Paracoccus pantotrophus: one gene and its partner. The protein of the gene in region 2 interacts with the protein of the main gene of each other region in a pairwise test. Links are inferred from orthologs where the notes say so. Each region holds a gene or a part of one and is shown on either strand. Other genes may lie near its edges. The genes, in order: ndk and ESD82_RS13400.

Region 1 (16,098 bases), 280 kb from region 2 along the record:
AATAGGATCATCAGTCCCAAACGGACTTTTCTGGTGATTCTGCTCACTGTCCCGGTCTCTTCTGCCTCTGAGGGTCCGTTCATTATGCGGGCCCTTCATTAATGAAATGACAATAACACGCATTCCCGTGTTCGGAAACCGCAAGTTTGTGCCCTTGCCGCGCAATCTGCCGCAGGTTGCCGGCGCTTTCGCCTCTGCCGCGGGGGCGGGGCTTATCAAGCGCGGGGAAAGGCTCTATATTCGGTCCCAGAACCGTCCATATCCTGATACGAGCGTCGTGACCAAACCGCAGATGACCAACCGACCTGGGGACCGCGAAGAGGTCGAACTGGGGGTCAAGACCAGGCCCCGCACGCAGCGGCCTCCGATGTACAAGGTATTGCTGCTGAACGACGATTTCACGCCGATGGAATTCGTCGTGCATGTGCTTGAGCGGCTGTTCAACATGAACCACGCCCAGGCGATCGAGATCATGCTGACGGTTCATCGCAAGGGGGTGGCCGTCGTCGGCGTCTTCTCGCACGAGATCGCCGAAACCAAGGTGGCGCAGGTCATGGAACTGGCCCGCCGCCAGCAGCATCCGCTGCAATGCACCATGGAAAAAGAGTAGAAATTGGCTGGATCACGGCTGGAACTTGTCTTTGGCGGCACGCCGCCCGAAGGGCGCATGCTGCTGATCGGCGCGGGCGCCGCGACCGATCTTGACCCCTTCGACCCCGCCCGCGTGCAGATCGTGCAGGGCTTTTACCCCGATCACCGGGCGCTGAAGGCGCGCGGCTACGACATGGCGACCGAGGCCTCGGGCGATTTCGACGGCGCCGTGGTCTTCCTGCCGCGGGCGCGGGCCGAGGCGCGGGCGCGCATCGCCGAGGCCGCGGCGCGGCTGGCGCCGGGCGCCTCGCTGTGGATCGACGGGCAAAAGACCGACGGCATCGACGCGGTGATGAAGGAGATGCGCGCCCTGGCCCCGGTGGACGAGGTCCAGTCGCGTGCCCATGGCAAGATCTTCCGCGTCACGCTGCCCCAGCCGGGCTGGCTGCCCGAGGGCTGGGCGGCGCAGGATCACCTGGCCGCGCCCGGCATGGTGACGCGGCCGGGCGTGTTCTCGGCCGACGGGCCGGACCCGGCGTCGCAGGCGCTGGCGGCGGCGCTGCCCGAAAAGCTGCCGACCCGCATCGTCGATCTGGGCGCGGGCTGGGGCTGGCTTTCGGCACAGATCCTGGCCCATCCCGGCGTCGAGCTGCTGCACCTGGTCGAGGCCGATGCCGCGGCGCTGGATTGCGCGCGGCGCAATGTCACCGATCCGCGGGCGCGGTTCCATTGGGCGGATGCGCTGGATTTCCGCCTGCCCGAGCCGGTGAACGGCGTGATCATGAACCCGCCCTTCCACGAGGGGCGTGCGGCCGACCCGAGGCTGGGCGCCGGCTTCATCCGCGCGGCGGCGGGGCTGCTGACCGGGGCGGGGCGGCTGTGGATGGTGGCCAACCGCCACCTGCCCTATGAGCAGGCGCTGCGGGAATGCTTTGCCGAAGTCGCCGAGCTGGGCGGCGATGCGCGCTTCAAGATCCTGACCGCCTCGGGAGCGCGGCGCGGCACTGCCGGGCGCCTTCAACCAAAAGGCCCGCAACCGAAAGGCCGGAAAAGATGAGCCTCTCCATCCAGGGCAAGACCGCCATCGTGACCGGCGCCGCCCGCGGCATCGGCCTGGCCATCGCCCGGCATTTCGAGGAGGCAGGCGCCAATGTCATGTTCGCCGACAGCGACGAGGCGGCGCTGATGACCGAACTGGGCGAACAGGCGGCAAGCGAAGGGCCGGTGCGCGCCTTTGCCGGCGACTTGGGGCAGAAGCTGACGCTCGCGAACCTGATCTCGGCCACCATCGACGCCTTCGAGCGGGTGGATATCCTGGTCAATGCGCATCGCATGGTGCAGGGCTGCGACCCGCTGACGGTGAACGACGAGCTGCTGGGCGACATGCTGCGCCAGAACATGAGTTCCGGCCTGCGCCTGTCGCAGATGGTCGCCAGGCGCATGATGGCCCAGGCCGATGAGGCGGGCGAGGCGAGCGAGAACGCCTTGCAGCACGGCGCCATCGTCAATGTCACCTCGCTGGCCGCCGATTGGCCGCAGCCGCAGATGCTGGCCTATTCCATCGCCAGCGCGGCGCAGGCGCAGGCCACGCGCTCATTGGCCTCGGCTCTGGCGCCCAGGCGGATTCGCGTGAACGGCGTGGCCTTTGCCAGCATCATGTCCAACAACCTGCAACTGAAGCTGCGCGAGGATCCGGGCCTGCGCGAGCGCATGGTCGCCGCCACGCCGCTGGGCCGGATTGCCGGCGCGGACGAATTGGCGGCGACGGTGCAGTTCCTGGCCAGCGAGGCCTCGAGCTTCGTGACCGGCCAGATCCTGCGCGTCGACGGCGGCCGCAGCCTGGGCGACCCGCTGGCGCCAGGGGTCTACTGAGCCCTATTTGCCCTCTTCGGGGTAGGCGGCCTTGCAGGCATCGACGGCCGCGCGGGCGGCGGGGGCCAAAGCCTGCTTGCGCGCCAGCAGGTTGTCGCGCTTGCGTGCCTCGGCCGCCGGGTCGATCGGCACCCGGTAACGCTCGGTATCGGCAACGTCGCGCAAGCAGGGACGATAGCCCAGCCGGCGGTTGCCGTCCTTGTCCAGCCAGACATAGCGGCAGTCGTCCCATTGGGTGCGCATCACCGTGCGCTCCTCCCAGGCATAGCCGCGCGCCAGGTTGGCCTCGACCTCGGCCAGAAGGTTCGAGACGGTGCGATATTCGCGGGTGTTGCGACTGATGCATTGCTCTTGCGGGGTTCCGCAGGATGCGACAACCAGAACAGGCATCAGGGCAAGCAGGATGTTGCGGGTCATGGCCGGGATCTCTAGTTGTTTCGCCCGAAGCATAAGCCCGCCCCGCAGGCGGGGCAATTCACGAATGCGGAGGCAAGCCCATGGAAATGCACGATGAGCGACAGAAGGCCGCGGCCTGGTTCCGCGAGCTGCGCGACCGCATCGTCTCTGCCTTCGAGGCGCTGGAGGATCGCGGCCCCGCCAATGCGCCGGCCGGCCGTTTCGAGATCCGCGAGACCAAGCGCGGTGAGGATGGCGGCGGTGGGTTGATGTCGGTGATGCGCGGCGGCCGGGTCTTCGAGAAGGTCGGCGTGAACTGGTCGGCGGTGCATGGCGAGCTGTCGGCCGCAGCCCGGCAGGCCATGGCGGCCCGCGGCGTGCCGGGGGTCGAGGGGGATCCGCGCTTCTGGGCTTCGGGGATCAGTCTGGTCGCGCATATGCAGAACCCGCATGCGCCGGCGGTGCACATGAACACGCGCATGTTCTGGACGCCCGGCGCCTGGTGGTTCGGCGGCGGCGCCGACCTGAACCCCTGCCTGGAATATGCCGAGGATACGGCGCATTTCCACGCCACGCTGAGCGCGGCCTGCGCCCCGCATGGCGCCGATTACTATGACCGCTTCAAGGCCTGGGCGGACGAGTATTTCTTTGTCCCGCATCGCGGCCGGGCACGGGGCGTCGGCGGCATCTTCTATGACGACCTGAACACGGGCGACTGGCATGCCGATTTCGCCTTTACCAGGGCGGTGGGCGAGGCTTTCCTGCCCGCCTTCCTGCCGCTCGCGGAAAAGCGCATGGCCCAGCCCTGGGGCGAGGCGGAAAAGGACGCGCAGCTGATCCATCGCGGACTTTATGCAGAATACAACCTGGTCTATGACCGCGGCACCAAATTCGGCCTGGCGACCGGCCACGACCCCGAGGCGGTGCTGATGAGCCTGCCGCCCATGGCGAAATGGGCCTGATGCCGGACTGGCCGGATCTCTACCTCATGCGGCACGGCCAGACAGTCTGGAACGCCGAGGGGCGGTTGCAGGGCCGGCTGGATTCGCCGCTGACGCCCCTGGGCGAGGCGCAGGCGCGGCGGCTGGCCTGGCTGGTGCGCGACCTGCGCGGCATGGCGCGGCTGGTCAGCACCGCGGGGCGGGCGCAGCAGACGGCGCGTATCGCCTTTGGCGGGCAGGGCTTTGACCTGGACGAACGCCTGCACGAAATCGACATCGGCGATTTCAGCGGCCGGCTTGCGTCGGAACTGCAGGCCGCGCATCCCGAAGCCTTCGCCCGCGGTCCGCTGGACTGGTATGACCTGGCACCGGGCGGCGAGCATTTCGCCGGGCTCGAAGCGCGGGTGCGCGCGTTCCTGGACGATCTGGACGGCCCGGCGCTGATCGTGACGCATGGCATCACCCTGCGCATGCTGCGGCTGGTGGCCATGGACTTGCCGCTGGAGCGGCTGGCCCAGATGCCGGTCAGCCAGGGCGGGCTGCACCTGGTCAGCCGCGGCCGGCACCGGATGTTTCTTTGACGCCTGTCAGGATTTCGGCGGCAAGGGGCGGGCAGGGTTGCCGACGACGGTCGCGCCGGGCGCCACGTCGCGGGTCACGACCGCGCCGGCGCCGACGATGGCGCCGTCGCCGATGCTGACGCCAGGCAGGACGATGGCGCCGCCGCCGACCCAGACGTCATCGCCGATGGTGATGGGCTTGCCCCATTCGACGCCCTTGGCGCGGCTGTCGCGCTCGCGCGGGCGATCCTCGGTCAGCAATTGCACGGCGGTACCGAACTGGCAGCGCGCGCCGATGCGAATCTCGCAGATGTCCATGAAGAAGCAGCCGTAATTCACGAAGCAATCCGGCCCGAAATGGATATGCTTGCCGTAATCGACGTGAAAGGGCGTGCGGATCACCGCACCGTTCCAGGTGCCCAGCAATTGCGTCAGGGTGCGGGCGCGGGTCTTGTCGCCGATGATGGTGGCATTGTAGTCGCGCATCAATCCCTGCGCGGCCTTGCGCATCGCCACCAACTCGCCATCGCCGGGCTTGTAGGGCCGGCCGGCCAGCATGTCCTCGCGCGCGGTCAAATGAAGCCAAGCTCCAGGCGGGCTTCCTCGGACATCATGTCCATGCCCCATTGCGGCTGGAAGGTCATCTCGACATCGACCTGCTTGACGCCGGGCAGCGGCTCGACGGCATCGGCGACCCAGCCGGGCATCTCGCCCGCGACCGGGCAGCCGGGCGCGGTGAGGGTCATGACGATGCGCACGGCATTCTCGTCATTGATGTCGATGGTGTAGATCAGCCCCAGGTCGAAGATATTGACCGGGATTTCCGGGTCGTAGACCGTCTTGCAGGCCTCGACCACGCTGTCGTAAAGGGGATGGTCCGTCGTCGAAGGCGCGATCAGCGGGTCGCCCTCCTTGAGATTCTCGGTGCTCATGCGGCGTGTCCTGTAAAATCTTGGCAATGATATAGGACTTGTGCCATCCGGGGTCCAGAGCCGCTTAGAAGCGGAAGTTCAGCCGCCGCGCCACGCCGATGCTGATCGAGGGCTGGCTGCGGGTCTGCACCAGCGGCGAATCGCCGGCATCGCCCAGCAGCCGGCCATAGGTCAGCCGCCCCATCAGCGCCGTATTGGGCATGAATTCGTAACGCGCCTCGACGCTGATGCGGGCGATATAGGCGCCGCCGTCGGGGTTGTGGACCGGCTTGCCGCCGGCAAGCGATTCGCCTTCGTCCACGCCAAAATAGGTGCCGGTGAAATCCTGGTCGCCCAGGCCCAGCTCGGCCCCGGTCCACAGCGTCAGCTGGTCGCTGACCTCATAGCGGTATTTCGCGCCCAGCTCGCCCACCACGCCGTGATGGCCGCCGAAACCCTTGCGGATGGCGCCATAGCTGGTCATGTCGCCCATGCGCCAGGACAGCTTCACCCCGAATTCGCCGGCGCGGCCGATATCCTCCATGCCGCGCAGATCCTCGTGATCGCTGGAATCGCGCTTGCCGATATAGTTCAGCGAGGGCAGGACCGAGATCCCGTCCTTCTTGCCGGCATCGGCATCGCTGTTGCGCAGGATGATCCAGGGCGAGGCGTCCAGGTTGTCCGAACCCATGAACTCGGGACTGTATTTCACGCCCAGCCCGGTATCGACCGAAAGCCCGCGCCCAAGCCCCAGCGACTGCGCCGCGGCGGGCGAGGTCAGGGCGGTGGCGGCAAGAAGCGCAAGCGCGGCAATCCGAGTCATGGCGAATCCTTATCAAATCGCCCGGCACCCTGCGTCGAAACCCGGCGCCAGGGCAAGCGGAGTCTGGTGAATTTTACACAATAATTCGCGGCTGTTGCGCTCAGGCCCGCTCGGCTTCCTCCAGCCGTTCCAGCGCCTCCATCCACAGCCCTTCGGCGCGCTGCATCGCCTCGCTGGCCTCGGCATGCTTGCGGCCCCAGGCTTCGGCCTTTTGCGCGTCGTCATAGGTTGCCGGATCGGCCAGGATGGCGTCCAGCTTTTCCAGCATGGCGGTCAGCTTGCCGACCCGCTCCTCGGCGCGCCTGGCCTCGGCGCGCAACTCCAGGATCTTTTCGCGCGCGGGGCGTTTCGGCGCCGGTTTCGCCTCGGCTTTCGGCTCGGGCTTTTCCTCGCCGGCCAGCAGCATGCGGCGATAATCGTCCAGGTCGCCCTGCCAAGGCGAGACGCCGCCCTGGTCCACCAGCCACAGCCGGTCGGCCACCAGATTCAGCAGGTGCATGTCGTGGCTGACCAGCACCACGGCGCCGGTATAGTCGTTCAGCGCCTCGGTCAGCGCCTCGCGGGATTCGATGTCCAGGTGGTTGGTCGGCTCGTCCAGGATCAGCAGATGCGGCGCGTCGATGGTGGCGAGCAGTAAGGACAGCCGCGCCTTCTGCCCCCCGGAAAGCTGGCTGACCCGGGTCTCGGCCTGCGCCTCCATCAGCCCGAATCCGGCCAGCCGGGCGCGCAGCTTTGCCGGCGGCTCGTCCGGGCGCAGCCGGCGGACATGGGCGATGGGCGTCTCGCCCAGCTCCAGCTCATCGACCTGGTGCTGGGCGAAATAGCCGATGCGCAGCTTGCCCGAGCGCGCGATCCGCCCCTCCATCGGCTCCAGCCGCCCGGCCAGCAGCTTCGAAAGCGTGGACTTGCCCTGGCCGTTGCGGCCCAAGAGCGCGATGCGGTCGTCCTGGTCGATGCGCAACGCCAGCCGGCGCAGCACCGCCCGCCCGTCATAGCCGACCGAAACCCCGTCCAGCGAGACGATGGGCGGCGACAGCTGGTCGGGCTGCGGAAAGCCGAAGCGGTGGAACTTCGCCTCTTCCGGGGCGGTGATCGGCTCCATCTTCTCCAGCATCTTGATGCGGGCCTGGGCCTGGCGGGCCTTGGTGGCCTTGGCGCGGAAACGATCCACGAAGCTTTGCAGATGCGCGCGGCGGGCATCCTGCTTTTTCGCCTCGGCGGCTTGCAGGGCGCGCTTCTCGGCCCGGGTCCGCGCGAAGGTGTCGTAGCCGCCGGAATAGAGCACCAGCTTGCGATCTTCGAGATGCAGGATATGGCCGACGGCGCGGTTCAAAAGGTCGCGGTCATGGCTGATGACGATGACGGTATGGGGATAGCGCTGCAGATAGCTTTCCAGCCACAGCGCGCCTTCCAGGTCCAGGTAGTTGGTGGGCTCGTCCAGCAGCAAGAGGTCGGGCTGCGAAAACAGCACGCCTGCCAGCGCCACGCGCATGCGCCAGCCGCCGGAATAATCGGCGGTCGGCCGCGCCTGGTCCTCGGTCGAAAAGCCCAGGCCGCGCAGGATGGTCGCGGCCCGCGCCTCGGCCGACCAGGCGTCGATATCGGCCAGCCGGGTCTGGATCTCGGCGATGCGATGGGCGTCGGTGGCGCTCGCGGATTCGGCCAGCAGCGCGGCGCGCTCGGTATCGGCCGCCAGCACCGTCTCCAGCACGCTGGTCGCGGTGCCGGGCGCCTCCTGCGCGACGCCGCCGATGCGGGCGCGGGGCGGCAGGCTGATGGCGCCGCCGTCAAGGCCCAGCTCGCCCCGGATCAGCCGGAACAGCGTGGTCTTGCCGGCGCCGTTCGGGCCGACCAGGCCGACCTTGTGCCCGTCCGGGATGGTGGCCGAGGCATGCTCGAACAGCGGCCGTCCGGCGATGGAATAGGATATGTCGTCGATGCGCAGCATGCGCCACCGCATGGCGCAAGCGGCGCGCCCCGTCAATGCCGTCATCGACGGCCCGCGCGAAGGAGGGGGCCGCGCCGGCTTTTCAAGCGCCGTCGCCCATGCTAACGGGGCGCGGATTTCCGGGCCACCTGCGGCCGGAACAAGGAACCGGAACAAGGAAAAGGACGACCGACATGGCCATCGAACGCACGCTCTCGATCATCAAACCCGACGCCACCAAGCGCAACCTGACCGGCAAGATCAACGCCAAGTTCGAGGATGCCGGCCTGCGCATCATCGCGCAGAAGCGCATCCACCTGTCGCCCGCCCAGGCCGGCCAGTTCTACATCGTCCACAAGGATCGCCCCTTCTACGGCGAACTGGTCGAGTTCATGGCCTCGGGCCCGGTCGTGGTGCAGGTGCTGGAAGGCGAGAACGCCATCGCCAAGAACCGCGAAGTGATGGGCGCCACCAACCCGGCCAATGCCGACGAGGGCACCATCCGCAAGGAGTTCGCTCTCTCGGTCGGCGAGAACTCGGTCCATGGCTCGGACGCGCCGGAAACCGCCAAGGAAGAAATCGCCTTCTTCTTCTCGGGCCTCGAACTGGTCGGCTGAGCCCCGGCCTCTTCGTTCCCCAAATACCCAAAGGAAAGGGCCGCCCATCGAGGCGGCCCTTTCTCCTATTGCCGCTTCGCGGTCAGCTCGAAACCGATCTCGACGCCGAATCCCACGGTGCTTTCATCGGCATAGCCCGCGCCGATGCCGAAATCGCGGCGATCGACGCGCATCTGCCCCTTGGCCTGCGCCACGTCACCCTGAAGCGTCAGCGCGAAGGGCAAATCGGCCTCGACCGTCTGGCCGGCGATGGTCAGCCGGCCCTGCGCGGCATGCGGCTGGCCCTCGGCCGGGGGCGGCAGGATCTCGGCCTCGAAACGCGCGGCGGGATGGGCGGCGGCGTTCAGGAAATCCGGGCCCTTGGCCGCGTCGCTGATGGCGCCCAGCGTCAGCGAGGCGATGTCGACATCCACCGTCACCCGCCCGGTCTGGGTCTCCGGGTCATAGGCGATATCGGCCTGCCATTGCCCGAACTGCCCCGTGACCGCATTGCCGGCCTGCATGACCTCGATCTCCAGCGCGCCCTGTTCGACCGCCCAGCCCGATCCGGCCGCGGCCGCAGGGGCGGATGCGGTGGCGGGCATCTCCTGCGCCTCCGGGGTGTCGGCCGGGATGAAGGCGACCCCCACCCAGACCACCAGCCCCGCCAGGGCGGCCAGGACATGCGGCAGGAGGCCGGGCTGCGCGGCCGGGGGCTCGGGCGCGTGCTCGGGATTGCCGGCCATGCGGCGCATGGTGCCGTCGCGGTCGATGATCGCGTGCTTCAGCGCCCCCGCGACATGCAGCAGGATCAGCCCGGCCAGCAGCCACCAGCCGAATTCGTGGAAGGCCGCGAAACGCCCGGACAGCGCCGCGTCCTCGGGAACGAAGGGCAGGCGCTGGCCGAAGGGCCAGAGGATGCGGGCAAAGCCGCCCGGCGCCGCGGAATGCAGAAGCCAGCCCGACAGCGGCATGACGACCATGCCGATCCACAGCGCCCAATGCACGACCTCGGCGCCGAAGCTTTCCAGCCGCCGCTCGGGATGCAGCGGGCGCGGCTTCGGCTGGGTCAGGGTCCACAGCAGGCGCAGCGCGGCGAGGGCCAACGCCGCCATGCCCACGGTCTTGTGCACGGAATAGGCGGTGAAGATCGCCTGCAGCTGCGTTTCCCCGCCATCGGGCAGGTTGTCCGCGTAAAGCCCGATGGCGATGGCGGCCAGGATCAGCACCGCGACCGTCCAGTGGAACATGCGGGCGACCCAGCCATAGGCGCGGGCGGTATTGCTGGCTTTCATCGGATTTCTCCCATCGCTTCGCGCCAATGGCGCCGGCAGAGCGAGACATAGGTTTCATTGCCGCCGATCTGCACCTGCGCGCCCTGGTGCAGCACGCGGCCGCCTTCGTCCTGGCGTATGACCATGGTGGCCTTGCGCCCGCAATGGCAGATGGTGCGCACCTCGCGCAGGTCGTCGGCCACGGCCAGCAGCGCCGCCGATCCGGGAAACAGCCGGCCGCGGAAATCGACCCGCAGCCCGTAGCACATCACCGGCTGGCCAAGGTCGTCGGCGACGCGGGCCAGCTGCCAGACCTGCTCCTCGGTCAGGAACTGCGCCTCGTCGACGAAGATGCAGGCGGCGCCGCGGCCCCGGGCCTGGATCAGGGCGAAAAGATCGGCTTCGGGGGTGAAACCCAGCGCGGATTCGGCGATGCCGATGCGGCTGGCGATCCGGCCGGGGCCGGCGCGGTCGTCCAGCGCCGCGGTCAGAAGCAGCGTCGCCATGCCGCGTTCGCGGTAATTGTAGGACGCCTGCAGCAAGAGCGTGCTCTTGCCGGCATTCATCGTGGAATAGTGAAAATAAAGCTTGGCCATGCCGGCACATAGCCGCGAGGGCCGGGGGGTCGCAAGCCGCCGCGACGGGGCGGCGGCTCACGTTTGCGCGTATCGCGGCGGGATCAGGCCCGCTGCGCCGTTTTCGGCGCGCGCGAGGGGCGCCGGGCCGGGCGCTTGCGCGCCGCGCCTTGCGCCGGGCGGCCCGCGGGGCCGCCGCGTTCGCGGATCTTGGCCGCCTCGAAGGGCTCCTCGCCGCCGACCACGGCGATCTTGGCCTTCATCGCCTTCTCGATGGCGCGCAGCTCGCCGATCTCGGCGGGCGCGCAGAAGGCGATGGCGCGGCCGTCGCGCCCGGCGCGGGCGGTGCGGCCGATGCGGTGGACGTAGTTTTCCGGCACGTTGGGCAGGTCGTAGTTATAGACATGCGCCACCTCGGGAATGTCGAGGCCGCGCGCCGCCACGTCGGTCGCGACCAGAACCTTGGTGTCGCCGGCGCGGAAGCTGGCCAGGGCACGCTCGCGCTGGCCCTGGCTCTTGTTGCCGTGGATCGCGGCGACCTTGTAGCCCCATTTCTCCAAAAGCTTCGACAGCTTTTCCGAGCCGTGCTTGGTGCGGCCGAAGACGATGGCCAGCTCGTCCACATGTTTGGACAGGTATTCCGCCAGCAGCGTCGCCTTGTCGCCCTGGTTGACGAAATGCACGCCCTGGTCGATCTTGGCTGCCGCCTGGCCGGGCGGGTTCACCGCCACGCGCAGCGGATCGTTCAGGTAGCTGTCGGCCAGCTCCTCCATCAGCTTCGGCATGGTGGCCGAGAACAGCAGCGTCTGGCGCTCGCGCGGCAGCATCTTGGCGATGCGGCGCAGCGCGTGGATGAAGCCGATGTCCAGCATCTGGTCGGCCTCGTCCAGCACCAGATACTTGGTCTGCGACAGGTCGATGGCGCCGCGCTCGATCAGGTCGATCAGCCGGCCCGGCGTCGCGATCAGCACGTCGACGCCGCGTTCCAGCCGCTGGACCTGCACGTTGATCGAGGCGCCGCCGACGACGCGGAACTGCCGGATCGGCGTGCCGATGGCATAATTGTCGATGTTCTCGGCGATCTGGGTCGCCAGTTCGCGGGTCGGCGCCAGGATCAGCGCCCGGCAGGTCCGGGGCTCGGGCTTGCGGCCGATGTTCAGCAGCCGGGTCAGCATCGGCAGGCCGAAGGCCGCCGTCTTGCCGGTGCCGGTCTGGGCCAGGCCCAGGAGGTCGCGGCCGGCGACGATGCCGGGGATGGATTTTTCCTGGATGGGCGAGGGGGTCTCGATGCCCAGGCCCGGCAGGTTGATCGCCACGCGCGCATCGATCCCCATGCGGGTGAAGGCGGTGTCGATATCCGGAATGGCGCGGCGGATGAATTTCTCTTCCGGCTCGGCGCGGTGACGGCGGTGGTTGGTGTTGGGCTTGTCGTTGCGGAAGCGCGGCTTGCCGCCTTGCTGGGCGCGGGGATTGCCCGAACGGTTCGGGCGGGTGGTCTCGTTGGTCATGTCGTCTTTCGGCCAGGTCGCCCGCGTATCGGCGCGCATGGCTGGGGCCGTGCGGATCGCACGGCAGGTTGCGAGGGGCGGGCGTGGATACGGTGATGCCCGCAGCCTCCCCGCGTGAATGGGAAACTGAAAATCGGTGCCGACCTTGGCGCAAGGGCGCCGGCTGCTCACGCGGCAGCGGGCGGCAACTTGTCGCAAATGAGGGTTCGGGCGGCGAAAGTCAAGCGCGGTCTGCGGAATCCATCCAGATCGTCACCGGGCCGTCATTGACCAGCGACACCTGCATGTCGGCGCCGAAGGAGCCGGTCTCGACCGGGAGGCCGAGCGCGCGCAGCGCCTCGGCAAAGCGCAGATACAGCGCCTCGCCGCGCTCGGGCGCCTCGGCGGTGGAGAATCCGGGCCGGTTGCCGGTGCTTGTGTCGGCGGCGAGCGTGAACTGGCTGACCACCAGCACCGCGCCGCCGATGTCCTGAACCGATCGGTTCATCTTACCGGCCTCGTCGCGGAAGATGCGCAGCTTGGCGATGCGCGCGGCCAGTTTCGCGGCCGCGTCCTCGGGGTCGCCGCGCATGGCGCAGACCAAGACCAGAAGGCCGGGCCCGATGCGGCCGATGCTGCGGCCCTCGACCGTGACCTCTGCCTCGGCGACGCGCTGGACCAGCGCCCGCATGTCAGCCGCCCAGCATGATGCCAAGGACAACCAGCATCAGCCCCAGGACCGAGGCCGCGAGCGCCGCCATGTTCACCGCGACGACCTTGCGCATGGCGGCGCGCATCTGCTCGTCATCGGCGATCCGTGCCTTGGCGCGCGCCGCGGTGACGATGCACCATGCCAGCGCGACCAGCCCGATCACCGTCAACCCGGTTCCGCCCCAGATCAGCCCGTCCCAGATCGTCATGTTCCGCCTCCGTCTGCCAGCGACGGCCTAGCGGCGATTGCGCCCGGCCGCAAGACCGCCTAGACCCGCGGCGGAAAACACGCGGGATGGGGTGCCGCCGGCCTTGCGCCGTGCGCATCACGGGCCCGCAGCAGCAAATGGAGCAGCAAATGGATTCGTATCAGGTGACTGCGGACGAACTGCGTCAGTTCGTGGAACGGATCGAGCATCTCGAGCAGGAAAAGAAGGATATCTCCGAGCAGATCAAGGAAGTCTATGCCGAGAGCAAGGGGCGCGGCTACGACACCAAGGCGCTCAGGGCCATCATTTCGCTAAGAAAGAAGGACAAGGATCAGGTCGCCGAGGAAGAGGCTGTGCTGGAGATCTACAAGCAAGCCTTGAACATGATCTGAAAACCTTGGCCGGGCGCGGTTTCCTTGACCCGATCCGCCCGGTCGTTCCATGCGCTTCGTCTTGGGATGCGCATTCTTCAGGCGGAGTTTTTGTTTACATAATCATAATTATCGAAGAAATTCGACCCTAGGGGTGGATTCTATTCTAAATCGCGACAAGCCATGGTTTTCAGGCAGTTGCAATTCACGGAGAACCCCTTTTGGCCTCGCATCTCAGCTTCGATGAGCGCCGCATCATCGCGGCCATGCTGCAACGCAAGCTCAGCGTTGCGCAGATTGCCGCGCAGCTCGGCCGGCACCGTTCGACCATTCATCGCGCGATCCGGCGCAATTTCTGGCACGATCCCGATGTGCCGATCGCCAATGGCTAGTGGCATATGAACGCGCAGCAACTCGCGGCGTCTCGGCGCTGTCAGCTGTCAGCAGCGCAAGCTGGTCCGGCATGATGCGCTGCGGCTGCCGGTGATCGACCGGCTGCGCGCGGGATGGCCGCCCGAGCAAATCGCCGGTCGGCTGCGCCATGAAGGCCACTGCGAGCGGATGTGCCGCGAGACAATCTACCGCTATGTCTGTTCATCTGAAGGCCAGTTCCAGGAACTGGGCCGCTTTCTGCCGGAGCGGCGCCGCAAGCGGAAGGCGCGCCATGCCCGCAAGGCCACAAGCCTCGTCTTTCCAGAATGTTGCATGATCCGCTACCGCCCTGAGGCCGTGAGGAGCAGCCCCGGACCGGAAGCAGAGGCCCGCGGCCTGCGGCGCCGGAATGCGTCACCCGGCCGGCGAAGGCTGCCTCGGCGGCACGGTTGGCGGGACGCCCCATATCCGCGGCGCGTCCCGCATCAGCATCCGCGCCTCGATCAGGTCGAGGCGCTGGCGCGCGGCTTCGATATTGCCCGCGGTTTCGTCCAGAAGCTTGTGCCACAGGCGCAAGGCGGAAACCGGGCTCCAAGGCAGCGCCGCCTGCGCAAGCCAGCGGCGCAATTCCGGGGGCAGCCGGTCGTATTGCGCGATCGGGCAGCGCCTGCGGCGGCGGCGCAGCGAGGTGGCGAGGTTGCCGCGCATCAATGGAGCCTCCGGGCCTCGGCCGGCTCCACCATGGGGTCAAGCGCCAGGAACAGCCGCACCTTGCCGGTTCCGGCGATGGGCGGGGAACGGTGCAACAGCCCCGTGACCTCCATGCCCGGCCACGAGGCGCCGCGCAGGACCGCGACTTCGCCGCTGCGCATCGCGCCGGCCCGCACGATCCGGCCGTTTTCATCCTCCAGCCCGAATTGCGTTTCCGGCCCCCGATAGGTGCAAAGCAGCCGCGCGGGCAACTGATCGACATGGAACCGGCGGCAGGCATCCGTCGTCACCGCCTCGAAGCGGATATGCATCAGCGGGTTGCGCATGATCCGGGCAAGCATCAGCGCCAGCGCCCCGATGTCGCTGGCCAGCAGGTCGCGCATCGTCCCGGCGGGCAGGCCGGACAGGTCGCAGGCGGCGTGGACGCCGCGCTCGATCGTCCGGAAATCGGCCACGGCACGCAACGCGGGCAACTGTCCGGGGGGAATGCTCTCGATCCATTCGGCAAAGCCGGGCGAGCGATTTCGCCGCCAGATCGCCGCCCCGACCCCCGGCCGGGTTATCTGTTCCAGTACGAGCCCGCTGGAGGATTCGAGGATCCCCCGCGCCTTGGCGGCGCCGGGGTGCGGCATTTGCGGGATTGCGGTATCGGTCTTTGCCATGCGTCCGGGTTTTCCCTCCTGGCTGTGTCGCCCCGTTTGCGGCGGGGGGCATTCTGCGCCCCTACCCCTGCCCTTGCGGTCGGCGCCCTGCTCAGGCGACGCGGCGCTGGCCCCATTGCGGGAAAGGATCGGGCAGCCCGGCCCAGGCTTCGGGCGTGAAGTCCCGAGCCTCGACCAGGGCGTCGTCCAGAGCCTTGGTGATTGCCGCAGGGTCCATGCCCGAGCCGATGAAGACCAGTTCCTGCCGGCGGTCGCCCCAGGGTTCCTGCCAGACCTTCCCGATGTCTTGGAGGGAATCCGGGTGGGTGGGCCAGCGATCCCGCGGCACCGAAGCCCACCAGCCCCCCAGCGGCGTCACGCTGGACATCGCCCCGGCAAGGCTGAACTCGACCGCCCAGCCGGGGCGCGAGGCGATCCAGAAATGCCCCTTGGCGCGGATCACGCCGGGCAGGTCGCCATTCAGCAAGTCATGGACCTTCTTCGGATGGAAGGGCTGCCGGGCGCGATAGACGAAGGACGAGACGCCGTATTCCTCGGTCTCGGGCACATGCGCGTCGAAGCCGTAAAGCTCCTTGGCCCACATCGGATGCATATGCGCCCTGTCGAAGTCGAAAAGCCCGGTATCGAAGATCGCCCCCGGCGCGACGCGGCCGAAATCGGTCTCGACCAGCCGGGCGTCGGGGTTCAGGGCGCGGACGATCTTGCGGGCCTGGTCCAGCCGGACCGGCCCCGCCGCGCTGACCTTGTTCAGCACCACCACATCGGCGAATTCCATCTGGTCGGTCAGCAGATCGACCAGCGTGCGGTCATCCTGGTCGCCCAGGCTCTCGCCGCGGTCGGCGATGAAGTCGTGGCTGGAGAAATCCCTGGTCAGGTTGACCGCATCCACCACCGTGACCATGGTGTCGAGCCGGGCGACGTCCGACAGGCTGGCGCCGTTCGGATCGCGGAAATCGAAGGTCGCCGCCACCGGCAAGGGCTCGGCGATGCCGGTCGATTCGATCAGGAGATAGTCGAAGCGCCCCTCCTCGGCCAGCCGGCGGACCTCGACCAGCAGGTCGTCGCGCAAGGTGCAGCAGATGCAGCCATTGGTCATTTCGACCAGCTTT
Region 2 (12,812 bases):
GCAGGCCCAGCATGGCGGCGAGGCCGATCCGCCCGGCCATCAGCGGCTTGCCCGGCCGCATGGCCAGCTTGTAGAAGGCCCGCTCCATGCCGAGATCGGCCGCCACCTTGCCGATCAGGTCGTGATCGCCCACCGAGGCGCCGCCGATGGTTACGATCAGGTCGCCCCCTTGGGCCTGGGCAAAGCGGTCGCGCAGGCTTTGTTCGGTGTCGCGGGCGAGCGGCAGGATGACGGGATCGGCCCCGGCTTCGCGCGCCAATGCCGCGATGGCGAGGTCGTTCGAGCTGATGATCTGGCCCGGCGCAGGCTCGGAGCCGGGGGGAACCAGTTCGTCGCCGCCGGCCAGGACGGCGACGCGCGGGCGGCGCGCGACCGTCACCTGCGGCACGTTCATTGCCGCGATGAGTGCCAGATCGGCGGGGCGCAAGGGGCGCCGCGGCAGAAACTCGGAGCCTTGTGCGAAATCATTGCCCTTGGCGCGGATATTACGACCGTGGCCGGGCTCGGCCACCGTGATGTGGTCGCCTTCGCGCACCACCAGCTCCTGCATGACCACGCGGTCGTAGCCTCCGGGAACCGGCGCGCCGGTGAAGATGCGGATGGCGCTGCCGGGGTGCGTTTCGCCGGCATAGGGCTGGCCGGCGGCGGCGGTGCCGATTACCGGCAAGGGGCCGGGCAGGTCGGCCGAGCGCAGCGCATAGCCGTCCATGGCCGAGGCGTCGAAGGGCGGCTGCGTCAGCCGGGCCACGGCGGGCGCCAGCAGCGCGCGGCCAAGCGCCTCGGCCAGCGCCACCTGCTCTGGCTCGGGGGCGGGTGCAAGGGCCAGGACGCGGGCGCGGGCTTCTTCGACGCTGATCATGGGTTCCCCCTTCAGGGTGCGGCGCGGAACGGGCCGGATTTGCCGCCGGTCTTGGACAGCAGGCGGATGCCTTCGATCCGCATGTCCTTCTGCGCGGCCTTGAGCATGTCATAGACGGTCAGGCAGGCGGTCGAGACGGCGGTCAGCGCCTCCATCTCGACCCCGGTCTTGCCGGCGGTGCGAACGGTGGCGGTGACGCGGATGCCGGGCAGGGCGGGGTCGGCCGCCAGATCGACCGAGACCTTGGTGATCGGCAGCGGGTGGCACAGCGGGATCAGCTCGGCGGTGCGCTTGGCGCCCATGATGCCGGCCAGCCGCGCCACGCCCATCACGTCGCCCTTGGCCGCGCCGCCCTGCGCCAGCACCAGCGTTTCGGGGGCCATGATCACCATGCCCTCGGCCACCGCCTCGCGCGCGGTCTCGGGCTTGTCCGAGACATCGACCATATGCGCCTGGCCCTGGGCGTCGAAATGCGTCAGGCTCATGCGGCAAGACCCAGGATCTGGCGGGTGGCGCCGGTCACGTCCGGCTGGCGCATCAGGCTTTCGCCGATCAGGAAGCGCCTGACCCCGGCCCCGGCCATGCGGTTCAGGTCGGCAGGCGTGAACAGCCCGCTCTCGCAGACCAGGTCGCGATCCGCGGGCACATGCGGCGCCAGGTCCAGCGTCACCTCCAGGCTGACCTCGAAGGTCTTCAGGTTGCGGTTGTTCACCCCGATCAGCGGCGACTTCAGGCGTAGCGCGCGGTCGAGTTCGGCGCGGTCATGCACCTCGACCAGCGCGTCCATGCCCCAGTGGAAGGCCGCATCCTCAAGCTCGGCGGCCAAGGTGTCGTCGACCGAGGCCATGATGATCAGGATACAATCGGCACCCCAGGCGCGGGCCTCGGCCACCTGATAGGTGTCGTAGAGGAAGTCCTTGCGCAGCGCCGGCAGGGCGCAGGCATCGCGCGCGGCGGTGAGGAATTCGGGCGCGCCCTGGAAGCTGGGGGCGTCGGTCAGCACCGAAAGGCAGGCCGCCCCCCCGGCCTCATAGGCGCGGGCCAGCGAGGGCGGGTCGAAATCCGGTCGGATCAACCCCTTGGAGGGGCTGGCCTTCTTGATCTCGGCGATCAGCGCATGGCCTTGCCCGGCCTTGTCGGCCAGCGCGCGGGCAAAGCCGCGGGGGGGCGAGGCTTCGCGGGCCGCGGCCTCGATGCCCGACAGCGGCCGGGCGGCCTTGGCGGCGGCGATTTCTTCCAGCTTGTAGGCCTTGATGCGGTCGAGAATATCCATGACGTCGGTTTACCCCGCGGCGGCGGTTTCGGAAAGGGCCCAGTCGATCACCGGCTCGCCCCGCGACCGCAGCCAGTCGTTGACCCGGCCGAAGGGGCGCGAGCCGAAGAAGCCGCGCCGCGCCGATAGCGGTGAGGGATGGGCGCTTTCGATCACCAGATCCTGCGGACGCGGCAGCCCGGCCAGCGCCTTTTGCGCGTGGCCGCCCCAGAGGATGAAGGTCAGCGGGCGCTCGGCCTGCGCGCGGGCGACGGCCTGCCGCGCCAGCTTCTCCCAGCCCCATTTCGCATGGGCGCCGGCTTGGCCGGGCAGCACGGACAGCGCGGTGTTCAGAAGCAGCACCCCCTGCCGCGCCCAATGGCTCAGGTCGCCGTTCGGGGGGGCGGCGCCGATATCCTCGCGCATCTCGGCATAGATGTTTCGCAGCGAACGCGGCAGCGCGGTTTCCGGCGTGACCGAAAAGGCCAGCCCGTTGGCATGGCCCGGCGTGGGATAGGGGTCTTGCCCCAGGATCACCACCCGGACCTGCTCCGGCGGCGTCAGCTCCAGCGCGGCGAAGACGCGGGCGGGGCCGGGCAGCCAGTCGCGGTCCCGCAACCGGGCCGCGATGGCCGGCCAGTCCTGGCGAAAGAACGGCAGGCCGGCCCAGGCGCCGGGAACGGGGATGGGCTCAGCCATGGGGCTCGGCCGGCGCGCCGACCTGGGCGGCCAGCGCGGCCAGCTTGGCCCTGGCCTTGCCGCTGTCGATGGAATCGCGGGCGATCTCGGCCCCTTCGCGCAGCGATGCGGCCTTGCCGGCGATCAACAGCGCGGCGGCGGCATTCAGCAGCACGGCATCGCGATAGGCGCCCGGCGCGCCGTCCAGCAGCGCCCGCAGCGCCGCGGCGTTCTGCGCCGGATCGCCGCCCAGGATCGCCTCGAACGGATGCACCGGCAGGCCGGCATCCTCGGGCGAGACCTGGAACTCGGTGATCTCGCCGTCCTTGAGCTGCGCCACCCAGGTCGGCTCGGCGATCGAGATCTCGTCGGTGCCGTCGCCGCCATGCACCAGCCAGGCGCATTCCGAGCCCAGTTCGCGCAGCGTCTCGGCCATCGGCCGGTTCCAGACCTTGTCGAAAGTGCCCGTCAGCTGCCGCTTGACCGAGCCGGGATTGGTCATCGGCCCCAGCAGGTTGAAGATGGTGCGGGTGCCCAGTTCAGCCCGCGCCGGACCGACATGGCGCATGGCGGGGTGATGCACCGGCGCCATCATGAAGCAGATGCCGGTTGCGGCCAGCGCGGCCTCGGCGATCTCGGGGGTGCCCATCACGTTCAGCCCCAGATGGGTGATGGCATCGGCCGAGCCGGATTTCGAGGACAGGTTGCGGTTGCCATGCTTGGCGACCGGCACGCCGGCGCCCGCGACCACGAAGGCGGTGGCGGTCGAGATGTTCAGCGTGCCCTTGCCGTCGCCGCCGGTGCCGACGATGTCCATGGCGCCCTCGGGGGCCTTGATGCGGTTCATCCGCGCGCGCATGGCGCGGGTGGCGGCAGCCATTTCCTCGACCGTCTCGCCGCGCACGCGCATGGCCATCAGCAGGCCGCCGATCTGGGCGGGGGTGGCGGCGCCCTCGAACAGGGCGGAAAAGGCTGCCTCGGCCTCGGTCCCGGTCAGCGGCCGGCTGGCGGCCAGGCCGATCAGCGGGCGGATATCGGTCGGCGCGCTCATGCGGCGCGGTCCAGGTTCGAGCAGCGGCGCAGGAAGTTGCGGATCATGTCGTGGCCATATTCCGAGGCGATGCTTTCGGGATGGAACTGCACGCCCTCGACCGGCAGGGTCCGGTGCATCAGCCCCATGATGGTGCCGTCGGCGGCGGTGGCGGTGACGCGCAGGCAATCGGGCAGGCTTTCCGGTTCCACGGTCAGCGAATGGTAGCGCGTCGCGGTCAGCGGCGAGGGCAGGCCGGCGAACACGCCGGTTCCGTCATGGGTGATGGCGTCGGTCTTGCCATGCACGATGCGGCTGGCGCGCACCACCTTGCCGCCGAAGGCCTCGCCGATGGCCTGGTGGCCCAGGCAGACCCCGAACAGCGGCACGCCCTTTTCCGCCGCCGCGCGGATCAGCGGCACGATGATCCCGGCATGGGCCGGATCGCAGGGGCCGGGCGAGATCACGATGCCCTGCGCGCCCATCCCCAGCGCCTCGTCGACGGACAGGGCGTCGTTGCGGCGCACGACGACCTCGGCCCCGGCCTCGCCCATGTAATGCACGAGGTTCCAGGTGAAGCTGTCGTAATTGTCGATGAGCAGGATCATGGTCTGGGCCTTCCGGCTGGGGCGCCTTGCATTGGGGGGTGAACCCCGGAAATTCTGCGGCTATAGATGGGCTAAAGCCTTGCCGCGGGTCAAGAGCGCAGGGCAAGAAAAACCGCGTTGGGGCGCATGTGGCGCGGCATGTGGGGCAGGGGCTGGGCAAGGGCATGGCAAGAGGGTTCGCGACGGGTCTGGTTCATGGCGCGCTGGTCTGCGGCGCGGCGCTGGTCGGGCTGTCGCTGGCGCTGCCGCAGCCGCCGCGCCCCGAGGCACCCGCCGCCGGCCAGGGCCCGGCGGCCGAGACGCTGTCCGTCCCGGCGGGTTCCGGGTTCTCGAACACCAGCGATATGCAGCCGCAGGCCCCCGCGCCGCTTGCCGCCGGGGCGCCGCGCCCCGCCGCGGCCCCGCTGGCGCCGCGCCCGGCCGACGAGCCTGCGCCGGCGCCCGCCGATCCGGCCGGGCTGCGCCCGCTTGCACCCGCCGAAAGCCCCGTCGCGCCCGAGATCGCCTTGCCCGAGGCCGATCCGGTCGACCTGCCCGATCCGGCAGCCGAGGCGCCGGTCCCCGTGCCGCCGCCCGGCCAGGTGGTGGTGCCGGCGCTGGACCGCGCCCCTGAACGCGCCCCTGAACGTACCATGCCGGCCCCCGCGCCCGGGCCGGACGCGGCATCCGCCGACGCGCTGTCCCAACCGGCCGCAGAGGCCCCCGCCGCGCCCGCCGTTTCCGCAGGGTCGGAACCGGCCGCAACTGCGCCCCCACCGCTGCCCGCCGCCCCGCCGCCCGAGCCAGCGCCAGAGGCGCGGCGCCAAGCGGCGCCCGAGGCCCCTGCCGTTTCCGCCGGGACGCAGCCGGCCGGAAGCGCGCATCCGTCGCCGGCCGTCGCCCCAGGGCCCGAGGCATCGGCCGGTCCCGAAGCGGCGCCCGGAACCGGGGCGGCGATGTCCGGTGCCGCGGTGCCGGACCCGCGGGCGTCGTCGCGATCGCCGGAAGCCTCCGGGTCCGGCCAGGAGGAGGGCCCGGCCCGGTCCGCACCCGGCGCCGGACCCGACCTGTCCACCCCGCCCGATTTCGGCGCCTTGCGCCTGACCGACTGAGGCCCGTCCCATGCTGCCGCTGAACCCCGCCCTTGCCGCGACCTTTCGCCCGCCCGTCATGGAGGCGCGGCGCTGGCTTGCCGGCCTGACCTTTCCGCCCGAGCGGCCGTTGATCAATCTCAGCCAGGCCGCGCCGGTCGAGCCGCCGCCCGAGCCCCTGCGCCGTGCCATGGCCGAGGCGGCGCTGGAGCGGGCCGATGCGCATCTCTATGGCCCGGTGCTGGGCCGTCCCGAGTTGCGCGAAGCGGTGGCCCGCGACTGGTCGCGCGCCTATGCCGGCACCATCCGCCCCGAAGAGGTGGCGATCACCCAAGGCTGCAACCAGGCTTTCTGCGCCGCGATCCAGAGCCTCGCCGGGCCGGGGGATGAGGTGATCCTGCCTGCGCCCTGGTATTTCAACCACAAGATGTGGCTCGACATGCAGGGCATCCGCACTGCCCCCCTGCGCTGCGGCGCGGAGATGGTGCCGGACGCGGCCGAGGCGGCCAGGCTGGTCACCGAGCGCAGCCGGGCCATCGTGCTGGTCAGCCCCAACAACCCCTCGGGGGCGGAATACCCGGCCGAGACCCTGCGCGCCTTTGCCGAGCTGGCGCGGTCGCGCAGCCTGGCGCTGGTTCTGGACGAGACCTATCGCGACTTCGACGCCCGCGAGGGCGCGCCGCACGACCTGTTCGCCGATCCCGACTGGGGCGAGGTGCTGATCCATCTCTACAGCTTCTCGAAAGCCTACCGGCTGACCGGGCATCGCGTTGGCGCGGTCATCGCCAGCCCCGCCCGCATGGCCGAGATCGAAAAATTCCTCGACACCGTCGCGATCTGTGCCGGTCAGATCGGCCAGATCGGCGCGGCCTGGGGCATGGCGAACCTGCGCGATTGGCTGGCGGGCGAGCGGGCCGAGATCCTTGCCCGCCGGGCCGCCATGGCCGAGGGCATGGCGCAGCTTCCCGGCTGGCGCGTCAAGGGCTGCGGCGCCTATTTCACCTGGGCCGAACATCCGTTCGACATGCCTGCGCCGGACCTTGCGCAGCGCCTGCTGCGCGAGGCGGGGGTGCTGCTGCTGCCCGGCACCATGTTCATGCCCGAGGGCGACGCGCAGGGCGCGCGCCATGTCCGGATCGCCTTTGCCAATGCCGACCGGGACGGCATCGCGGCGCTGATGCAGCGGCTCGAGGCGTTCCGGCCCTGACCGGCCGACCGGATTGTGACCGGCGGGCAAGGCGGCGCGGCGTCGCGGCTCTTGCCGCCGGGCCCTTGGCACCCTAAAGACTTGCGCTGACTGGCAAGAACAACGGCGGGGCACGGCGACAAGATGCGAGGCAAGGGCAAATCGACGATCGTCTGGTTGCTGATGGGCATGCTGGTCCTGGGGCTGGGCGGCTTCGGCGTCACCAATTTCTCGGGCGGCACGGCCGATATCGGCGCGGTGGGCGATGTCGAGATCTCGGCCCAGGACTATGCCCGCACCCTGCGCGCCGAGATGCAGGATTTCTCTGCCCGCACCGGCCGGCAGATCAGTGCCGCCGAGGCCAAGGCCATCGGCGTGGACCAGGCGGCGCTGGCGCGGCTTTACACCGCCGCGGCGCTGGAGGCCGAGGCGAACCGGCTGGGCGTCTCGGTCGGCGACCAGGCGGTGGCCGAGCAGATCACCGGCATCGCCGCCTTCCGCGGCCTGAACGGCCAGTTCGACCGCGCCATCTATGCCGACGCGCTGCGCCGCGAGGGCATGCGCGAGGCCGAGTTCGAACATGACCTGCGCATGGACATGGCCCGGCTGATCCTGCAGGACGCGGCGCTGGCCGGTGTCAGCGCGCCCGAGCCGGTGGTGGCGCAGACCCAGGGCTGGCTGCTGGAGACGCGCGACATCCATTGGCGCGAACTGACCGCCGAGGATCTGCCCGCGCCGGTTTCCACCCCCGACGAGGCGACGCTGCAAGCCTGGCACAAGGCCAATGCCGACCGCTTCACCGCGCCCGAGATCCGCCAGATCACCTATGTCTGGCTGACCCCCGAGATGCTGGAGGGCGAGGTCGAGGTCGACGAGGCGGCGCTGCGCGAGCTTTACCAGGACCGGATCGAGGAGTTCCAGCAGCCCGAGCGCCGCATGGTCGAGCGGCTGGTCTTCCCCACCATGGCCGCCGCCGAGGAGGCCAAGGCCCGCATCGAGCGCGGCGAGATCACCTTCGAGCAGCTGGCCGCCGAGCGCGGGCTGACGCTGGCCGATATCGACTTGGGCGAGGTGAGCCAGGCCGAGCTGGGTGCTGCGGGCGAGGCGGTGTTTGCGCTGGAGGAGCCCGGCGTCGCCGGCCCGGCCGGTTCCGACCTGGGGCCGGCGCTGTTTTCGATGAATGCGATCCTGGAACCGCTGGACATTCCCTTCGAGGAGGCGCGCGACGACCTGCGGCTCGAGGCCGCGGTGGACCGCGCGCGGCGCCAGATCGAGGAGCGTTCGGACGAGTTCGCCGACCTGCTGGCCGGGGGCGCGGCGCTGGAGGACATGGTCGAGGACACGCCGATGAAGCTCGGCCGCATCGATTGGAGTCCCGGCGCCGAGGCCCACCCGAACGGCATCGACGCCTATCCCGAGTTCCGCCAGCGCGCGGCGCAGCTGAGCGAGAAGGATTTCCCCGAACTGTTCGAGACCGGGGACGGCGGCGTCTTCGCCCTGCGGCTGGACAAGATCGAGCCGCCGGCGCTGATCCCCTTCGAGGAGGTGCGCGAGCGCGTGGCCGAGGATTGGGCGCGCAACGAGACGCATCGCCTGCTGCTCGCCCTGGCCGAGGAGCGCCGCGTCGAGGCCGAGGCGGCCGCCGAGACCGGCATCGAGCCGGCCCCGGCGGCGGCGACCGCGCCGGTCGCCCAGGCCCTCGGCGCCGCCGCGACCGCGCCGGGGACCGAGGCCCCCGCTCCGGCTGACCAGAAGCCCGCCCCCGATCCCGGCACGCCGGCGACCGGCCTTGCCCGCGGCGGTTTCATTAACGGTGTGCCGCAGGACGTGGTGACCCAGGCCTTCGAGATCGCCGAGGAGGGCGCGACCGAGGTGGTCGATGCCGAGAACCGGGTGTTCCTGGTCACGCTGGACAAGATCCACCCGGCCGAGACCAGGGGCGACGAGGCCGCGCAGATCCGCGAGGGCATCTCGGCCCGGCTGGCGGATTCGCTGCGCCAGGACGTCTTCGACTATTACACCCGCGCGCTGCAGTCCCAGGCCGGCATGACGCTGAACCAGACCGCGGTGGATGCGGTGAACGCGCAGGTCCAATGATGGAGATCACCCCGGATTTCGCGTCATTCGAGCGGGGCTGGGCCGAGGGGCGCAACCAGCTTCTGACCATCCGGCTGGCGGCCGACCTGGACACGCCGGTCAGCCTGATGCTGAAGCTGGCCGAGGCCGCGCCCAATTCCTTCATGCTGGAAAGCGTCACCGGCGGCGAGCTGCGCGGCCGCTATTCCTTCGTCGGCATGAAGCCCGACCTGATCTGGGAATGCCGCGACGGCAAGGCCCGCATCAACCGCAACGCCCGCTATTCGGACGAGTTCGCGGGTGACGACCGGCCGGCGCTGGACAGCCTGCGTGCCCTGATCGCGGAAAGCCGCATCGACATGCCGGACGGCGTGCCGGCGGGTGCGGCGGGGCTTTTCGGCTATCTGGGCTATGACATGATCCGCCTGGTCGAGCGCCTGCCCGACGTGAACCCCGATCCGCTGGGCCTGCCGGATGCGATGATGATGCGCCCCTCGGTCGTTGCGGTTCTGGACGGGGTCAAGGGCGAAGTCCTGCTCTGCGCCCCGGCCTGGCACGATGGGGAAACCCCCGCCCGCGCCGCCTATGCCCAGGCTGCCGAGCGGGTGATGGAGGCGCTGCGCGCGCTGGACCGCCAGCCCAGCGAGCCGCGCGCCCTGGGCCACGATCTGAAAATCGGCGAATTGCGCAGCAATTTCAGCAAGGAAGCCTATCTGGCGGCGGTCGAGAAGGCCAAGGAATACATCCGCGCCGGCGACATCTTCCAGGTGGTGCCCTCGCAACGCTGGGCGATGGATTTCCCGCTGCCGCCCTTTGCGCTTTACCGCGCGTTGCGGCGCACCAACCCATCGCCCTTCATGTTCTTCCTGAATTTCGGCGGCTTCCAGATCGTCGGCGCCTCGCCCGAGATCCTGGTGCGGCTGCGCGAAGGCGAGGTGACGATCCGCCCCATCGCCGGCACCCGCCCGCGCGGCGCCACTCCCGAGGAGGATCGCGCGCTGGAGGCCGATCTGCTGGCCGACCAGAAGGAACTGGCCGAGCATCTGATGCTGCTGGACCTCGGCCGCAACGACGTGGGCCGGGTGGCGCGCATCGGCACGGTGACCCCCACCGAACGGTTCATCGTCGAGCGTTATTCCCACGTCATGCATATCGTCTCGAACGTGGTGGGCGAGCTCAACGAAGGCGAGGACGCGCTGTCGGCGCTGCTGGCGGGGATGCCGGCGGGCACGGTCTCGGGCGCGCCCAAGGTCCGGGCGATGGAGATCATCGACGAGCTGGAGCCGGAAAAGCGCGGCGTCTATGCCGGCGGCGTCGGCTATTTCGCCGCCAATGGCGAGATGGACATGTGCATCGCCCTGCGCACCGGGGTGATCAAGGACGGCACGCTTTACATCCAGGCCGGCGGCGGCGTGGTCTATGACAGTGACCCCGAGGCCGAGTTCATGGAGACGGTGAACAAGAGCCGCGCCCTGCGCCGCGCGGCCGAGGAAGCGGCGCGTTTCGTGCGCGGAAACGGATAGGAGAGGGCCGGGCCGGCCCCGGCGATTATGCGTAGCGCGCCCTGGGCCGGCCCGGCGATCCCCGGCCCGGCAAGGCGGCTAGCGGATTGGCGGGGGGCGGTGGTTCCGGCCGGGCAAGTTGCCAGCATCGCTGCGCCCGAATGCGGCAGCAGAAGTCAGTCCCGCCAAAAGGGAATGTCTCTGCGACAGTAATTTCCCACCGCCATCCCCAGCGGCAGCGAGCCGTCGCGCGGTCCCGAACCGAATTCGGACAACCCGGCCCCTTCGGCCTTGCGTGCGGGATCGAGCGTGAAGACGATCCCTTGGCCCGCCTTGCGCGGCTTGGGCGTGGCGCGCCAGATCCGGGCCTTGCCAGGCTGGCCCAGGGCGCGCTGCGCAAAATCGCCCGCGGCGCACCAATAATCGGTGTCCTCGCGCCGAGCCTGGTAGGCGACCGCGATCTCGGTCGGGCCGGCCTGGGTGACGGTCATGCCGTTGCGGGCCATGAAGGCGGCCGCCGGCATCGGCAGCAACAGCGCAACAATGAGGATCGGACGCATCACCGTTTTCCCTCGCAGGACAGGGGCCGCTTCCGGCCCGCCATCCGATGATGCGCCACGACGATCTGCGGGGCAATCCTGAAGCGCCGCGCGCCCGCGACATGCCGCGCGGGATCAATCCTCGCCGCGATAGGGCTGGACGTATTGCAGCGCCATGTCCCAGGGGAAGAATATCCAGGTGTCCTGGCTGACTTCGGTCACATAGGTCTCGACCATGGGCCGGCCCTTGGGCTTGGCATAGACGGTGGCGAAATGCGCCTTGGGATACATGGTGCGCACATGTTCCAGCGTGCGCCCCGAATCGACCAGGTCGTCGACCACCAGGATGCCGTCGCCGTCCTGCATCACCGCCGGGTCCGGAGCCTTCAGCACCGTGACCTCGCCGCGCTCCTGCCCGCCCTTGCCGCGATAGGACTTGACGGAAATCGTGTCGATCACCCGCACGTCAAGTTCGCGCGCGACGATCATCGCCGGTACCAGCCCGCCGCGGGTGATGGCCAGGATCGCGCGCCAGGGGCGATCCTCGAGCCGCCAGGCCAGGGCACGGGCGTCGCGGTGCAGCTGGTCCCAGCTGATATGGAATCCGCGTTCATGGGGCAGGCGATCGTTCATGCTGGCTCCTTAGTGGTTGACGATCAGAAGCAGGCCCAGCAGCGCGATGGCGATGCCGGCGGCCCGGTCGATCCAGAACTTTGCCGCAAAATAGCGCGCGCGCATGAGGGCTGTCGACATCAGAACGGCGACCAGCGCATACCAGAACAGCTCGGTCCCCAGGCAGATGCCATAGATCAGCGCCTGCCGCGCGATCCCCATCGGCTCGGGAAAGACCGACAGGATCAACGCGGCATAGAACAGCGCCGGCTTGGGATTGGAGAGGTTCAGCGCGATCCCGCCCCAGAACCCCTTGCTGGCGCCGCCGGCCGCCGGCGGCAGGGGCAGGGTCGAGGCGCGCCACAGCGTCCAGGCGAACCACAGCAGGTAGAAGCCGCCAAAGACCTTGAGCGCGACGAACAGCGCCGGGTGCAGCCGGAACAGCACCGCCAGCCCGGCCAGCGCGAACAGGCACCACAGCGAGGCGCCCGTGGCCAGTCCAAGCGCATAGGGCAGGGCGCGGGCGCGACCATGCAGGAAGGCGGTCTGCACCGTGGCGATGATCGCCGGCCCCGGCGTCAGGATCGCCAGCGTCAGCGCCGAGACAAGCGCGATGACCTGTTCGGCGCTCATCGCGGAGGATCAGTCCTTTTTCGTCGTGGCGATGTCGGGGGCGTCCACGGCCTTCATGCCGACGATGTGATAGCCGGAATCGACGTGATGGGTTTCGCCCGTCACGCCCGAGCCCAGGTCGGACAAGAGATAGACCGCCGACTTGCCGACATCGTCGATGGTGACGTTGCGGCGCAGCGGCGAGTTCAGCTCGTTCCATTTCAGGATATAGCGGAAATCACCGATGCCGCTGGCCGCCAGCGTCTTGATCGGCCCGGCCGAGATGGCGTTGACGCGGATGCCGTCCTTGCCGAAATCCTCGGCCAGGTAGCGCACCGACGCCTCCAGCGCGGCCTTGGCGACGCCCATGACGTTGTAATGCGGCATCACCCGCTCGGCGCCGTAATAGGTCAGGGTCAGCATCGAGCCGCCGTTCGGCATCATCGCGGCGGCGCGGCGCGCCACGGCGGTAAAGGAATAGACCGAGATGTCCATGGTCATCAGGAAATTGTCGCGCGTGGTGTCGGCATAGCGGCCGCGCAGCTGCTCCTTGTCGGAAAAGCCGATGGCATGGACGATGAAGTCCAGGCTGTCCCAGCGTTCCGCAATGGTCGCGAACAGCCCGTCGACCGAGGCCTCGTCGGCCACGTCGCATTCGGCCAGCAGGTCCGAGCCGATCTGCGCGGCCAGCGGCTCGACCCGGCGCTTGAGCGCCTCGCCCTGATAGGAAAAGGCCAGCTCGGCACCCTGTTCGGCCAGCGCCCTGGCGATGCCCCAGGCGATGGACT

What was found.
Region 1: the proteins of ESD82_RS13400 (region 2) and ndk interact in binary tests that used the Escherichia coli proteins (3 or more experiments, as listed by UniProt). The link is inferred for Paracoccus pantotrophus from one-to-one orthologs.

Annotation. Positions count from the first base shown.
Region 1 is NZ_CP044426.1:876,460-892,557, forward strand. Bases 6,933-9,926 are described here. They hold ndk (nucleoside-diphosphate kinase), read left to right. Parts: upstream 6,933-8,215; coding sequence 8,216-8,638; downstream 8,639-9,926. Other genes in these bases: ESD82_RS14795 (ABC-F family ATP-binding cassette domain-containing protein), read right to left, coding at 6,933-8,042; ESD82_RS14805 (cytochrome b/b6 domain-containing protein), read right to left, coding at 8,704-9,912; ESD82_RS14810 (thymidine kinase), read right to left, coding at 9,909-9,926. Also shown: ESD82_RS14745 (D-alanyl-D-alanine carboxypeptidase family protein), read right to left, coding at 1-11; ATP-dependent Clp protease adapter ClpS, read left to right, coding at 293-610; ESD82_RS14755 (class I SAM-dependent methyltransferase), read left to right, coding at 614-1,648; ESD82_RS14760 (SDR family NAD(P)-dependent oxidoreductase), read left to right, coding at 1,645-2,463; ESD82_RS14765 (hypothetical protein), read right to left, coding at 2,467-2,880; hemF (oxygen-dependent coproporphyrinogen oxidase), read left to right, coding at 2,961-3,821; ESD82_RS14775 (histidine phosphatase family protein), read left to right, coding at 3,821-4,381; ESD82_RS14780 (sugar O-acetyltransferase), read right to left, coding at 4,388-4,936; ESD82_RS14785 (SUF system Fe-S cluster assembly protein), read right to left, coding at 4,933-5,292; ESD82_RS14790 (MipA/OmpV family protein), read right to left, coding at 5,357-6,094; more of ESD82_RS14795, read right to left, coding at 6,195-6,932; more of ESD82_RS14810, read right to left, coding at 9,927-10,487; ESD82_RS14815 (DEAD/DEAH box helicase), read right to left, coding at 10,571-12,013; dtd (D-aminoacyl-tRNA deacylase), read right to left, coding at 12,195-12,644; ESD82_RS14825 (hypothetical protein), read right to left, coding at 12,646-12,873; ESD82_RS14830 (DUF2312 domain-containing protein), read left to right, coding at 13,023-13,265; and 4 more genes. UniProt on the Escherichia coli protein: Major role in the synthesis of nucleoside triphosphates other than ATP. The ATP gamma phosphate is transferred to the NDP beta phosphate via a ping-pong mechanism, using a phosphorylated active-site intermediate.
Region 2 is NZ_CP044426.1:601,722-614,533, forward strand. What follows is about bases 977-3,975. They hold ESD82_RS13400 (uracil-DNA glycosylase), read right to left. Parts: upstream 2,811-3,975; coding sequence 2,142-2,810; downstream 977-2,141. Other genes in these bases: moaC (cyclic pyranopterin monophosphate synthase MoaC), read right to left, coding at 977-1,344; trpC (indole-3-glycerol phosphate synthase TrpC), read right to left, coding at 1,341-2,132; trpD (anthranilate phosphoribosyltransferase), read right to left, coding at 2,803-3,840; ESD82_RS13410 (anthranilate synthase component II), read right to left, coding at 3,837-3,975. Also shown: ESD82_RS13385 (molybdopterin molybdotransferase MoeA), read right to left, coding at 1-859; more of moaC, read right to left, coding at 871-976; more of ESD82_RS13410, read right to left, coding at 3,976-4,427; ESD82_RS22210 (hypothetical protein), read left to right, coding at 4,592-5,518; ESD82_RS13420 (aminotransferase), read left to right, coding at 5,529-6,704; ESD82_RS13425 (peptidylprolyl isomerase), read left to right, coding at 6,828-8,780; trpE (anthranilate synthase component I), read left to right, coding at 8,780-10,282; ESD82_RS13435 (hypothetical protein), read right to left, coding at 10,438-10,821; gpt (xanthine phosphoribosyltransferase), read right to left, coding at 10,936-11,433; ESD82_RS13445 (LysE family translocator), read right to left, coding at 11,443-12,045; enoyl-ACP reductase FabI, read right to left, coding at 12,055-12,812. UniProt on the Escherichia coli protein: Excises uracil residues from the DNA which can arise as a result of misincorporation of dUMP residues by DNA polymerase or due to deamination of cytosine.